Regions from separate parts of the Pseudomonas sp. AN-1 genome, predicted to be linked through region 2. Evidence: riboswitches for the same ligand, from Rfam matches in the RefSeq annotation. Region 2 holds a riboswitch; each other region holds the start of a gene.
The links. A riboswitch is a leader RNA that binds a small molecule or an ion and turns the genes downstream of it on or off. The one in region 2 is predicted to bind cobalamin.

Region 1 (4,410 bases), 2.2 Mb from region 2:
CCCCAGGAGGCCTGGTAGTCGCTGGTGATGTGGTCGTGGCCCAGCAGCCATTCGCTGTGGCCGCGCGCCGTGTCCCAGCGGGCGGTCAGGCGCGGGCTGAAGCTTTCGATGCGAGTGCCTTGGCTGAAGCCGCCTCCGAAGAACGAGCCCACGCCATCCTGGTCGCTGTGGCTGTAGTCGAAGTTGGCGGTCCAGATCTCGTCGAGGCGCTGCTCGACGGCGAAGCGGTGCACCTGGGTATTGCTGTCGTTCCAGTCCGTGGACTGGCTCTGCTTGCGGTCGCTGCGGCGTTGGGCGAGGCTCAGCGCGCCCGGATAGAGCAGCTCGTCGTCCACCGTCTGGTACTCGTACAGCGCCCAGCCGCGGGCGTGGTCGTAGCGCAGGCGGCCGAAGGCGTTGCCGTAGTCGGCGGCGTTGTGGTCGCGGTAGTTGTCGGTGTGGCGGGCCTCGCCGCTGGCGTACACCGAGAAGCCGCCGCCGAGCTGCTGGAAGACATGGCCGCGATAGGCTTCCAGGTCGTGGCTGCCGCGGCTGGTCTCCACGTAGGCCTCGTTGCGCCGCGGCGTGCGGGTGACGATGTTGATCACCCCGCCGACCGCCTGGTCGCCGTACAGCACGGTGCCGGCGCCGCGCAGGATCTCGATGCGCTCGATGTTGGCCAGCGGCACGCTGTTGAGGTCGGCGCCGGCCATCGCCGGCTGGTTGAGGCGGCGGCCGTCGACCAGGATCAGCGTGTTGTTCACCGCGTTCTCGCCGAAGCCGCGCAGGCTGGGCGTGGCGCGGCTGCCGTCGCCGATGATGTCGCGCAGCTGCACGCCGGCCTGGCCGCGCAGCACGTCGATCAGGTTGTGGGCGCCGCTGCGCTCGATCTCGGCGCGCTTGATCACCCGCACGCTGGCCGGCGCCGGCTGCTCCAGCGGAGTGGCGCGGGTGATGACCAGGGGCGCGATGTCGTCGCTGGCCGGCTCGGCGGCCAGGGTCAGGCTCGGGGCGAGGGCCACGGCCAGCGCCAGACGGGAAAGCTTCATCAGGAAATCCTCAAAAGTGAAGGCAGACTTTCGAGGAGGGCAGAAGACAGAAACGCGCCCACAGGACGGGCGCGCGACTGACGGTGCGGCCCTCCGCAACACCTGTCGAATCCGTCGGGGCCGGTCTCCGGGCTGTCGACGCGCCGGTTCGCCTTCCCGGGACATTCCCAGTGGCTGTTGAACGGGCGTGCAGACCGAGGTCTGCGGTCGATTACCGTTGCGGGGGCAGCGCCGGCCTTGTCCGAGGACGCACCGGCTTCCCGTTTAACGCAGGCCCTAGCCTGCGCACCCTGACGAAAAGCAAAACGCCGCGCACCTTAGTGCGCGGCGTGGTGAAACTCAAGCAGCTTTCAGACGACTCGGGATGAGTTTTTCTCAAGCAGCGCCAGGCGCGCGCGCACCGCGGACTCGATGCCGGCGGCATCCAGGCCGCATTCGGCGAGCATCTCGGTCGGCTTGGCGTGCTCGACGTAGCGGTCGGGCAGGCCGAGCTGCAGCAGCGGCATGACGATGCCCTCGGCGGCGAGGAATTCGGCCACCGCGCTGCCGGCGCCGCCCATCACCGCGTTCTCCTCGACGCTCACCAGCAGCGCGTGGCTGGCGGCCAGCTCGCGTATCAGTGCGGCGTCGAGCGGCTTGACGAAGCGCATGTCGACCACCGTGGCATCGAGCTTCTCGGCCACCTCCAGCGCGGCGGCCAGCTGCACGCCGAACACCAGCAGGGCGACCTGGCCGGCGCCGTGACGACGGACCACGCCCTTGCCGATCTCGACTGCCTCCAGCGCCGGAGAGATCGGAGCGTTGGGGCCGCTGCCGCGCGGGTAGCGTACCGCCGCCGGGCCGACATGCCGGTAGCCGGTGGTCAGCAGCAGGCGCAGCTCGTTCTCGTCGCTGGGGGTCATGACGACCATGTCGGGGATGCAGCGCAGGTAGGAGAGGTCGAAGCTGCCGGCGTGGGTCGGGCCGTCCTCGCCGACCAGGCCGGCGCGGTCGATGGCGAACAGCACGTCGAGGTCCTGTACCGCGACGTCGTGGATCAGCTGGTCGTAGGCGCGCTGCAGGAAGGTCGAGTAGATCGCCACCACCGGCTTGGCGCCCTCGCAGGCCAGGCCGGCGGCGAGGGTCACCGCGTGCTGCTCGGCGATGGCGACGTCGAAGTAGCGTTCCGGGAAGCGCTCGGCGAAGGCCACCAGGTCGGAGCCTTCCTTCATCGCCGGGGTGATGCCGATCAGGCGCTCGTCGACGGCCGCCATGTCGCACAGCCACTGGCCGAACACCTCGCAGTATTTCGGTCCGCTGGCCTTGGGCGCGGCGCTGCTGCCGACCTCCAGCTTGCCGATGGCGTGATAGCCGATCGGGTCTTCCTCGGCCGGGGCGAAGCCCTTGCCCTTCTTGGTCACCACGTGGAGGAACTGCGGGCCCTTGAGTTCGCGCATCTTGCGCAGGGTGGCGATCAGGGTCGGCAGGTCGTGGCCGTCGATGGGGCCGATGTAGTTCCAGCCCAGCTCCTCGAACAGGGTGCCGGGCACCAGCATGCCCTTGGCGTGCTCCTCGGTGCGGCGGGCGATCTCCCAGGCGCCGGGGATGCGCGAGAGGATCTTCTTGCTGCCCTCGCGCATGCTGGCGTAGGTGCGGCTGGAGAGGATCTTGGTCAGGTAGTTGTTCAGGCCGCCGACGTTGCGCGAGATCGACATGTCGTTGTCGTTGAGCACCACCAGCATGTCGGCGGCGGTTTCCGAGGCGTGGTTGAGCGCCTCGAAGGCCATGCCGGCGGTCAGTGCGCCGTCGCCGATCACCGCCACGGTGCGCCGCTCGCTGCCCTGCAGACGGTTGGCCAGGGCCATGCCCAGCGCGGCGCTGATCGAGGTGCTGGAGTGGCCGACGCCGAAGGTGTCGTACGCGCTCTCACTGCGCCGCGGGAAGGCGGCCAGGCCGCCCTTCTGGCGCAGGGTCGCCATCCGCTCGCGGCGGCCGGTGAGGATCTTGTGCGGGTAGGCCTGGTGGCCGACGTCCCACACCAGACGGTCCTCGGGGGTGTGGTAGACGTGGTGCAGGGCGATGGTCAGCTCGACCACGCCCAGACCGGCGCCGAAGTGCCCGCCGGTACGCCCCACCGTGTAGAGCAGGTACTGGCGCAGCTCGTCGGCCAGGGTGTCCAGCTCGGCCTCGCTGAGGTCGCGCAGCGCGGCGGGGCTGTCGATGCGGTCGAGCAGGGGCGTGTCGGGCCGCTGGCGGGGAAACTCGTGCAGCGTCTTGGGCATCGGACGGGTTCGGCAGTCGGAAAAAGATGGGCGAGTTTACCCGAAGCGGCCGGGGTGCCCAAGCAAGCGAAGGTCGAGTGGAGCCGGCGCAGGGGGGATGGCCACCCCGTGGAAAATTCGCGCCGCGATTTTCCGCCGTGGCGGCCGGGTCCGGACCGGGGAACTCAGTGCGTGCGTGCGACTATGTAGCAGGCCAGCTGGCGCAGGGCGTCGGCGCGCTCGTCGAATGGCTGCAGGGCCGCCAGCGCCAGATCGCGCAGTTCCAGGGCGTAGGCCTTGGCGGCGTCGAGGCCGAGCAGCGCCGGGTAGGTCGGCTTGTCGTGGGCCTGGTCCTTGCCCTGGGTCTTGCCCAGGGTGGCGGTGTCGCTCTCCACGTCGAGGATGTCGTCCTGCACCTGGAAGGCCAGGCCGATGGCGCGGGCGTAGTCCTGCAGCGCGGCGAGGCTGCTGGCGTCGCTGCCGCCGCTGGCCAGGGCGCCGAGGCGCACGCTGGCCTCGATCAGCGCACCGGTCTTGTGCCGGTGCATGGTCTCCAGGGCGGTCTGGTCGAGCTGCACGCCGACCGAGCCGAGGTCGATGGCCTGGCCGCCGACCATGCCGGCCGGTCCGGCGGCGCGGGCCAGGCTGACGACCATGTCCAGGCGGGTGGCGGCATCGGCGGGGTTGCGCCCGGCGTCGGCGAGCACCTCGAAGGCCAGCGCCTGCAGGCCGTCGCCGGCGAGGATGGCGCAGGCCTCGTCGAAGGCGATGTGGGTGGTCGGCTGGCCGCGGCGCAGCTCGTCGTCGTCCATCGCCGGCAGGTCGTCGTGGACCAGCGAGTAGGCATGGATCAGCTCCACCGCGCAGGCCGCGCCGTCGGCCCGTTCGGCCGCGCCGCCGAGGGTCTCGCAGGCGGCGTAGGCGAGCAGCGGGCGCACGCGCTTGCCGCCGTTGATCACGCTGTAGCGCATGGCCCGGTAGAGGCGCTCGAGTTCGGGACGGGGAGCGACGAACAGGGCGTCGAGGGCGGCGTCGACGCGTGCCTGGCAGGCGGCCTGGTACTGCTGGAGACTCATTGCGCCTCGCCCTCCGCGTCGAAGGGGGCGGTCTGGCCGTCCTGGCCGAGGAGGATCTGCACCTTC
Region 2 (4,410 bases):
AGAACAGCAGCGCCGCCACCGGCGCACCGGGGCGCCAGTCGGCCTGCCACAGCGCCGGGGTGCCGCTGCCGTGGCGCGGGTGGTGGACGGCGACGCGCTGCAGCGCCTGCGGCTCGGACCAGGCCTGCGGGCGGCCCAGCCAGCGGTCGGCGAGGAAGCGATACAGCTGGCGGGCGTTGTCCAGCCCGCCCTGGCGCAGGTACTGCCAGGCGCGTTCGGCGTCCGCGGCGGATACCGTGCTCAGGCGGGTCAGCTCCGGGTCGGGACGGTCGTCGCCGGGCACCAGGATCAGGATGGCGCCGGCCTCGCCCAGCTCGACCAGCCGCTCGATGCCGTAGCGCCAGTAGCCCACCCCGCCGTGCAGCGAGAGCAGGATCAGCCGCGCATGGCGCAGCACGTCCTCGACGTAAAGGTCGACCGAGGCGTGGTTGCGCAGCTGGGCGGGGTTGGCCAGGCGCAGGCTCGGATAGTCGCCGCCCAGTTCGCCGGCGGCCGCGGCCAGCAGCGTCAGGTTGGAGTCGCCGCTGCAGAGGATCACCAGCTCGGCCGGGGTCTGGCCGAGGTCGGCGATGCTGTCGTCGGGGACGAAGCCACCGGGCTGGGTGCGCAGGAGGTGCATGCGTTCAGCGGGTCAGCGCGGCGCGCAGCTCGGCGTCGATCACCGCGGCGTCCAGCGCCTGGCCGATGATCACCAGGCGGGTGGCGCGCGCTTCGCCTTCGCGCCAGGCGCGCTCGAAGTGGCGGTCGAAGCGCTGGCCGACGCCCTGCACCAGCAGGCGCATGGCCTTGCCCGGCACGGCGACGAAGCCTTTCACCCGCAGCACGGCGTGACGCTGCACCAGCTCGGCGAGCGTGGCGAGCAGCAGGCGCTCGTCGACTTCCGGCAGCTCGACGCCGAAGGCGTCGAACTCGTCGTGGTCGTGGTCCTCGCCATCGCCGTGGTCGTGGTGGCCGGGGCGGGCGTCGATGTGCAGCTCGGCCTCGGCGCCGATGCCCAGCAGCACGTCCAGCGGCAAGCGGCCCTGCTGCGCCTCGACGATCTTCACCGCCGGCGGCAGCTCCTCGGCGACCTCGGCGCGCACCGCGGCCAGCGCGGCGTCGGCGAGCAGGTCGGTCTTGTTGAGCACCACCAGGTCGGCGCAGGCCAGCTGGTCCTCGAACAGCTCGTGCAGCGGCGATTCATGGTCGAGGTTGGGATCGGCGCGGCGCTGCGCGTCGACCTGCTCGGGGAAGGCGGCGAAGGTGCCGGCGGCCACCGCCGGGCTGTCGACCACGGTGACCACCGCGTCGACGGTGCAGGCGTTGCGGATTTCCGGCCAGTTGAAGGCCTGCACCAGCGGTTTGGGCAGCGCGAGGCCGCTGGTTTCGATGAGGATGTGGTCAAGATCGTGGCGGCGCGCCACCAGCTCGCGCATCACCGGGAAGAACTCTTCCTGCACGGTGCAGCACAGGCAGCCGTTGGCCAGCTCGAAGACGCGGCCGAGCGCCTCCTCCTCGCTGCAGCCGATGGCGCACTGCTTGAGGATCTCGCCGTCGATGCCCAGTTCGCCGAATTCGTTGACGATCACCGCGATGCGCCGGCCCTGGGCGTTGTCGAGCATATGGCGCAGCAGGGTGGTCTTGCCGGCGCCGAGGAAGCCGGTGACGATGGTGACGGGAAGTTTGCTCAAGGATTTCATGCGCGGCCCTGCCTGGCTGGCGGGGGCATGACGAGACGCCACCGGACGCACGCGCACCGGTCGGTCGGATTCGCCACCGGATCACCCCGCCCGGTTGTCGTGAAGGTCCGGAAACGCTCCGCGAGGCGGGGCGCTTCCTTCGAGGCAGGTCTCCTGGCTCACGGTGGGCGCCTTGGCGCCGTCCCCTCGCCTTCCCGCGTGAGCAGTGGCGTCGTGAGGGGATTCGTACCGTTTACAGTTGCGGGGGCAGCCGCGGTGTTGCACCGCGTTCCCTCTTAGCTCCGGCCCAGACCGGAGAACCTCGGGGCCGCAAGGCTACGCAGGGTGCGCGCGGCGGTCAATGGCGGCGGCCGGGGATGCCTACCGGGAGTGTTGGTGCCGGAGACTTGGGAGAAGATCGCTGCGCGAGACTTCTACCCTACGCCATGCCCAACGGCGGTCGCGCGATTGACGCCGTGCGCGGCGGCATGCTGTTGTAAAAAAGCGTTCCGCCTGAGCGACCGCCATCGAAAAACCACCCTCTGCCGCGATCCGGCGAGCCTGATCGGCCAACTTCCATGTCCGCAGCACATACCCCCTCCTCCGCGGAGCCCCGCCCTGCCCGGCTGTTGGTCGCCGGTTTCGGCTGCCGCCGCAATTGTAGCGTCGAGGAGCTGCACAGGCTTTTGGAGGACAGCTTGCGCGAACGCGGGCTGAACGTCGGAGATCTGCACGCTCTGGCCAGTCTCGACGGCAAGCTCGCCGAGCCGGGCCTCGCCGCCCTGGCCGGGCAGTTTGGCCTGCCGCTGCACGGCCTCTGCGTGGAGCAATTGCGGGAGTACGAGCCTCGACTGACCAGCCGTTCCGAGGCCGCCCGGCGCACCACCGGCTGCGCCGGGGTGGCCGAGGCCAGCGCCCTGGCGCTCGCCGAGGCGCTGGGCGGAGCGTCCGCCGAACTGCTGATCGCCAAGCGGCGCAGCGCCAACGCCACCTTCGCCCTGGCGCGTGCCAGACAGGAGCCTGCATGACCGTCTTCTTCATCGGCGCCGGCCCCGGCGATCCGGACCTCATCACCGTGCGCGGCCAGCGGCTGATCCGCAGCTGCCCGGTGATCCTCTATGCCGGCTCGCTGGTGCCCGCAGCGGTACTGGAGGGCCACGGCGCCCATACCGTGGTGAATACCGCCGAGCTGGAGCTGGCGCAAATCGTTGACCTGCTGGCCGAAGCCCACGGGCGCGGCGAGGACGTGGCGCGGGTGCATTCCGGCGACCCGTCGCTGTACGGCGCCATCGGCGAGCAGATCCGTCACCTGCGCCGCCTGGGCATTCCCTACCAGATCGTCCCCGGCGTCACCGCCACCGCCGCCTGCGCCGCCCTGCTCGGCTGCGAGCTGACCCTGCCCGAGGTGTCGCAGACGCTGATCCTCACCCGCTACGCCAGCAAGACGCAGATGCCGGAAGGCGAGCAGCTCGGCGATCTGGCCCGCCACGGCGCGACCATGGCCATCCACCTGGGCGTGCGCCAGCTGCCGCAGATCGTCGAGGAACTGCTGCCCCATTACGGCGCCGACTGCCCCGTCGCGGTGGTGCACCGGGCCAGTTGGCCGGACCAGGACTGGGTGCAGGGCACCCTGGCCGACATCGTCGCCAGGGTCGCCGAAAAGGACTTCCGGCGCACTGCGCTGATCCTGGTCGGCCGGGTGCTGACCGCCGAGGAATTCGCCGACTCATCGCTGTACTCGGCAGTAGTGCAGGTTACGGCGCCTTTCTGAAGTCAACCGCAGCCGACCTTCCCGGCGCTCGCCGGCTGCCGCTCAGAACGTCTCCCAGGCCTCTTCCCTGACGCCGCCCGCCCTGGCCGACGCTGCCGGCGCCATCACTTCGCGCTGGGAAAGCTCGCGCGGCGGCAGCGCATCCGGCTGCGGCGGCGCGTCACCCAGGCGGAACACCGCCACCGCCTCCTGCAGCGTCTGCGCCTGGTCGGCCAGCGAGAGCGACGCGGTGGACGCCTCCTGCACCAGTGCGGCGTTCTGCTGGGTCACCTGTTCCATCTGCGCGACGGCGGCGTTGACCTGGGCGATGCCTTGGCTCTGCTCCTGGGAGGCGGCGGAGATCTCGTCGATGATGTCGGTGACCCGGCGCACGGCGCCGACCACCTCGGCCATGGTCCGGCCGGCCTGCTCGACCAGTTGCGAGCCATCCTCGACCCGCCGCGTGGACTCCTCGATCAAGGCCTTGATGTCGTTCGCCGCGGAGGCCGAGCGACTGGCCAGGTTGCGCACCTCGCCGGCCACCACCGCGAAGCCGCGGCCTTCCTCGCCGGCGCGCGCCGCTTCCACCGAGGCGTTGAGGGCGAGGATGTTGGTCTGGAAGGCGATCGAGTCGATCACGTTGATGATGCTGGCGATGCGCTGCGAGCTGTCGGTGATGCCCTGCATGGTCTCGACCACCCGGTGCACCACCACGCGCCCTTGCTCCGCGGTGCGCGAGGCGTTGTTGGCCAGCGCATGGGCCTGGCGGGCGTTGTCGGCATTCTGCTGCACCGTGGCGGTCAGCTCCTCCATGCTGGCCGCCGTCTGCGCCAGGGAGGCCGCCTGCTGCTCGGTACGCGCCGACAGGTCGACGTTGCCTCTGGCGATCTGCGCCGAGCCGCTGGCGATGCTCTCGCTGCTGGCGCGCACCGAACCGACCAGTTCGGTCAGCGAGCCCTGCATCCGCTGCATCGCGTAGGTCACGCTGCCCGGCAGCGCCCG
Region 3 (4,410 bases), 810 kb from region 2:
GCAGGCAGTCGCGCAGGATCTCGCCATGGCGCGCGCTGCCGACCCGGTTGGCCAGCACGCCGGCGAACGGCAGGTCGCTCTGGTAGCTGGCCAGGCCGTGGGCGATGGCGGCGAAGGTCTGCGCCATGGCCGAGCCGTCGATCACCGCCAGCACCGGCACGCCGAAGCGCCGCGCCAGGTCGGCGGCCGAGGGCGTGCCGTCGAACAGGCCCATCACCCCCTCGATGAGGAGCAGGTCGGCTTCGCCGGCGGCCTGCCACAGCCGCCGCCGGCACTCCTCCTCGCCGACCAGCCAGAGGTCCAGCGCATCCACCGGCGCGCCGCAGGCGCGGGCGAGAATCATCGGGTCGAGGAAGTCCGGCCCGCACTTGAACACCCGCACGCGCCGGCCCTGGTTGACGTGGTGGCGGGCCAGCGCGGCAGTGACGGTGGTCTTGCCCTGCCCGGAGGCGGGAGCGGCGATCAGCAGCGCGGGACAGTGGCGCACGTCCATCAGAACTCCACTCCCTTCTGCGCCTTCACCCCGGCCTGGAAGGCGTGCTTGACCAGGCCGATCTCGCTGACCGTGTCGGCCGCCTCGATCAGCCCGGCCGGCGCACCGCGGCCGGTGACCACCACGTGCTGCAGCGGCGGGCGCGCGGCGATATCCGCCAGCACGCGCTCCAGCGACAGGTAGCCGTACTTGAGGGCGATGTTCAGCTCGTCGAGCACCACCAGGGCGATCTGCGGGTCCCGCAGCAACGCGCGGGCCACCGCCCAGGCCTCTTCGGCTTTCTCGATGTCGCGCTGGCGGTCCTGGGTCTCCCAGGTGAAGCCCTCGCCCATCACGAAGTAGCGCACCTCCTCGGGGAAGCGGCGGAAGAAGGCTTCCTCGCCGGTGCTCGCCGCGCCCTTGATGAACTGCACCACGCCGGCCCTGAGGCCGTGGCCGAGGGTGCGCGCCAGCATGCCGAAGGCGGCGCTGCTCTTGCCCTTGCCGTTGCCGGTGTTGACCAGCAGCAGGCCGCGCTCGGCACTGGCCTCGGCGATCTTGGCGTCGACCACCGCCTTCTTGCGCTGCATGCGCGCCTTGTGGCGCTCGTCGCGCGCCAGTTCGTCCTGAGTGCTCATCGGCTCGCCTCCACGCCACGGGCCTGCTTCCAGGCATGAGCGGCGGCCAGCAGCAGCGCGGCCGCGCCGACGTACAGGGCCAGCGCCTGCAGCGACTGCGGGTAGTAGGTGGCGATGCGCGGCAGGAAGCCGGCCAGGGTCGCCTCGGGGTAGCGACCGGAGAAGAACCAGAAGCCGCCGCTGGACAGCAGGTGGCAGGCGAAGCTGGAGGCGAGCAGGCAGGACAGCAGGCGCGGCGGCGCCGCGAGGTCGTCGCGGTGCCAGCCGGCATAGACCCGGCCGCCGAACCACAGCGCAGCGTAGGCCGGCAGCAGCAGCCAGTAGGCCGGGGTCACGCACCAGTTGCTCGCCCCGCCCCAGGTCACGGCGACGAGATCGAGGGCAACCGCCTCGAGGAACAGCGCCGGGAAGGCCAGGCGCGCCGGCAGCAGCACGCCGGCGAGGAAGAACACCGCCCAAGAGGCGCTGGGCAGGTTGAGGTCGCCGAAATGGTGGCCGCGGGTCATGGCCAGCAGTGCGGCCAGGACGATGCCGATGGCCAGGCGGCTGCGGGGGGAAAGGTCGAGCATGGTGGAACTCCTCGGGTAGATGGCATCGGATGGTGTAGCTGGCGCTGCAAAATGTCGGCGCCGTGCTGGGTTTACAACAGCTGCGGGGAAAACCTCTGCCCTGCCAGCGCCCCTGTCTCAGAGCGCCTGGTAGCGCACTGTGAAGTACACCGCCTGGCCCGGCTGGTTGTAGCCGGCGGCGGTCTGGTAGTCGGCGTCGAGCAGGTTGCTCACCCGCGCCTGCAGGCGCCACTCGTCGTCGAGGCGGTACTCGCCGCGCAGGTCGAGGCTGGCGTAGCCGGACAGTTCGGTCTGGTTTTCCAGATCGTCGTAGGCCGAGTCCCGCGCGTAGAGCGTGCCGCCCACGCTGAAACGGCCGAAGGCGCGGTCGACGTCGAGGTTGAAGGTCTGCCCGGGGCGCCGGCTGAGATCCTTGCCGTAGTAGGCAATGCCGGAGCGGCTGGAGCGCCTGGAGCGGTTTTCGGCGTCCATCAGGCTGTAACCGGCAGTCCATTCCCAACCGCGCAGGTCGCTGCCGACCTGCAGTTCGAGGCCGCGGATGCGCGCCTCGTCGACCCCTTGCGCCAGGCTTGCACCGTTGACGCGCACGCTGCTGATCAGATCGTCGACACGGGTCCGGTACACGCTGGCCGTCCAGTGCCCCCAGCCGGGGCTGCCGTTCAGCCCCAGCTCGACAGTCCGCGATTTCTCCGCATCCAGCGCGGGGTTGCCGTAGCCGGGGTAGTACAGCTCGTTGAAGGTCGGCGCCTTGAAGGCCGTGCCGTAGCTGGCATGGACGCGCAGCGTCGGGCCCAGGGCGTAACCCCAGGCGGCGCTGCCGGTATCGTGATCGCCGAACTGCTGGTTGTCGTCGCGGCGCAGCGCCAGCTGCCAGTCGTGACGCCCCGACCCGCCGAGGTACTGGGCGAAGTAGCCGTCATTGTCGCGCGAGTCCTCGGCGTAGCGCCTGGTGCTGTCGATCTCGTCGTGCTGATGGTCGACGCCCAGCACCAGGGTATGGCCCGCGGCCAGGGTCACGTCGCTCTGCCAGGACAGTGAGTCGCGACGGGTGTCGTAACGCGAATTGAAGCCACCGTCCTCGAAGGCGTCCGACCGGTCCTCGCTGCGCCCGGCCTGCAGGGTCACCAGCCAGGACTCGAGCGGGGCAAGGCGTGCGCGCAGGCCGGCGACCTTCTGCACCCCCTCGGTATAGGCGTCCTCGCCCGTGGTACTGTCGAAATCGTTGTGCGACTCGGCCTGCAGGAAGCTGCCGTCCAGTTCCAGGCCGTTGGCGAAGCGGTGGCCGGCGCGCAAGGAGCCGGACAGGTTGCGGTAGCCGTCGCTGTCGTCCTCGTAGCCGCTGGCGCCGCGCGGCTTGACGTTGATGCCGTCGGTGTCGCTGGACGAGACGCCGAGGCTGAACCAGCTCGCACCGGAGCGCCCGGACAGCCCGGCGCTGCCGCTGTGACTGTCGTGGGTGCCCGTGCCCGCCGAGAGGAACGGCCGCAGGCCGGCGCCGCCGTCCCGGCGCGTGAAGATCTGGATCACCCCGCCGATGGCTTCCGAACCGTACAGGCTGGAGCGCGGACCTCGGACGATCTCGATGCGCTCGATCAGCTCCACCGGCAGATCCTGGAAGGCGGCACTGCCGCTGGTGGCCGAACCGACCTTGATGCCGTCGATCAGCACCAGCACGTGGTCGGACTCGGTGCCGCGCAGGAACAGCGAGCTGCTCTTGCCCGGGCCGCCGTTGTTGGCCAGCGTCACGCCCGGCACGCCGCGCAGCAGCTCGGGCAGCGAGGCGGCCTGGCGGCGCTCGATTTCGGTGCGCTCGATCACCGTCACGGAGGCCAGTGCGTCGCTGGCCGTCTGCGTCGTGCGGCTGGCAGTCACCAGCAGGGGCTCGACCGACAGCGCTTCGTGCGCCAGGACGGGAATGGAGGAAAGACTACACAGCACGACGATTGTCGGCCGCAGAAGGGCATGTCTCATCGATCACTCTCTGCATCGCGCTCACCCGCGCGATTGGCTTGCGAAGGCATGCAGAGGACCGGACGACGAACGGACAGCAGGACACGCAGGCCGCCCACCCGACGGGTAGCGCCCTCCGCGATACCGTGGATGCGACAGGCCGGTCTCCGGGCTTGCGAGCGGAACCCGAGGGTTCCCGAATCCACGCCTTCCCGTGTCTGGACACAGTGGCCTGGCAGTTGGCGGACGCCTCTGGAGCGTCGCGCATCTGCCGGTGTGGCTTCTCGACTCGCCTACCGTTGCGGGGGCAGCGCCGGCTTGGTATCAAAATTGCAATGAAAAATCATTACATATACGCACCGGCTTCCCTGTTTCACCCCTCCGAGTCTGGACTGGGGGGCACCTGAAGCAGGTGGCGCAGGTTAGAGACTTGCCGGACGGGCGTCAAACTTTCCGCCCCTCCCGCGCGACTCTCCCGGCCTGAAGCGGAATTGCCAAACAGTTCACAAAACCGAGGCTTCGCGACAAAGCCCACAAGCGGACTATGGCCTTTACTGCGACATCGTGATACTGAAAGCCCACGCACCTTCGCGTGGGGCTTACAGAACAAACCACTAAAAGTAAGTCGAAACGTTTACAGCAAGGATAACCTTCATGGGATTCGTCATTTCCTGGTCGCCCGAGTACGCCACGGGCATCGATATCATCGACGAGCAGCACAAGCGCATCTTCGAATATCTGTCCGAGATCGATCACGCCATCAAGGCCCAGTCGACCAGCG

Region 1: another riboswitch for cobalamin. It lies ahead of SK095_RS13780 (TonB-dependent receptor); the one in region 2 lies ahead of cobW (cobalamin biosynthesis protein CobW).
Region 3: another riboswitch for cobalamin. It lies ahead of btuB (TonB-dependent vitamin B12 receptor); the one in region 2 lies ahead of cobW (cobalamin biosynthesis protein CobW).

Annotation. Positions count from the first base shown of each region.
Region 1 is NZ_CP139195.1:2,938,154-2,942,563, reverse strand. It holds gene SK095_RS13780 (TonB-dependent receptor) at 1-1,028, opposite strand, end outside; cobalamin riboswitch at 1,129-1,336, opposite strand; gene dxs (1-deoxy-D-xylulose-5-phosphate synthase) at 1,379-3,289, opposite strand; gene ispA ((2E,6E)-farnesyl diphosphate synthase) at 3,454-4,344, opposite strand; gene SK095_RS13765 (exodeoxyribonuclease VII small subunit) at 4,341-4,410, opposite strand, start outside.
Region 2 is NZ_CP139195.1:764,766-769,175, forward strand. It holds gene cobN (cobaltochelatase subunit CobN) at 1-619, opposite strand, end outside; gene cobW (cobalamin biosynthesis protein CobW) at 624-1,679, opposite strand; cobalamin riboswitch at 1,805-1,998, opposite strand; gene SK095_RS03405 (cobalamin biosynthesis protein) at 2,237-2,686, shown strand; gene cobM (precorrin-4 C(11)-methyltransferase) at 2,683-3,429, shown strand; gene SK095_RS03415 (methyl-accepting chemotaxis protein) at 3,472-4,410, opposite strand, start outside.
Region 3 is NZ_CP139195.1:4,569,201-4,573,610, reverse strand. It holds gene SK095_RS21520 (cobyrinate a,c-diamide synthase) at 1-493, opposite strand, end outside; gene cobO (cob(I)yrinic acid a,c-diamide adenosyltransferase) at 493-1,110, opposite strand; gene SK095_RS21510 (hypothetical protein) at 1,107-1,679, opposite strand; gene btuB (TonB-dependent vitamin B12 receptor) at 1,797-3,650, opposite strand; cobalamin riboswitch at 3,770-4,051, opposite strand; gene SK095_RS21500 (bacteriohemerythrin) at 4,284-4,410, shown strand, end outside.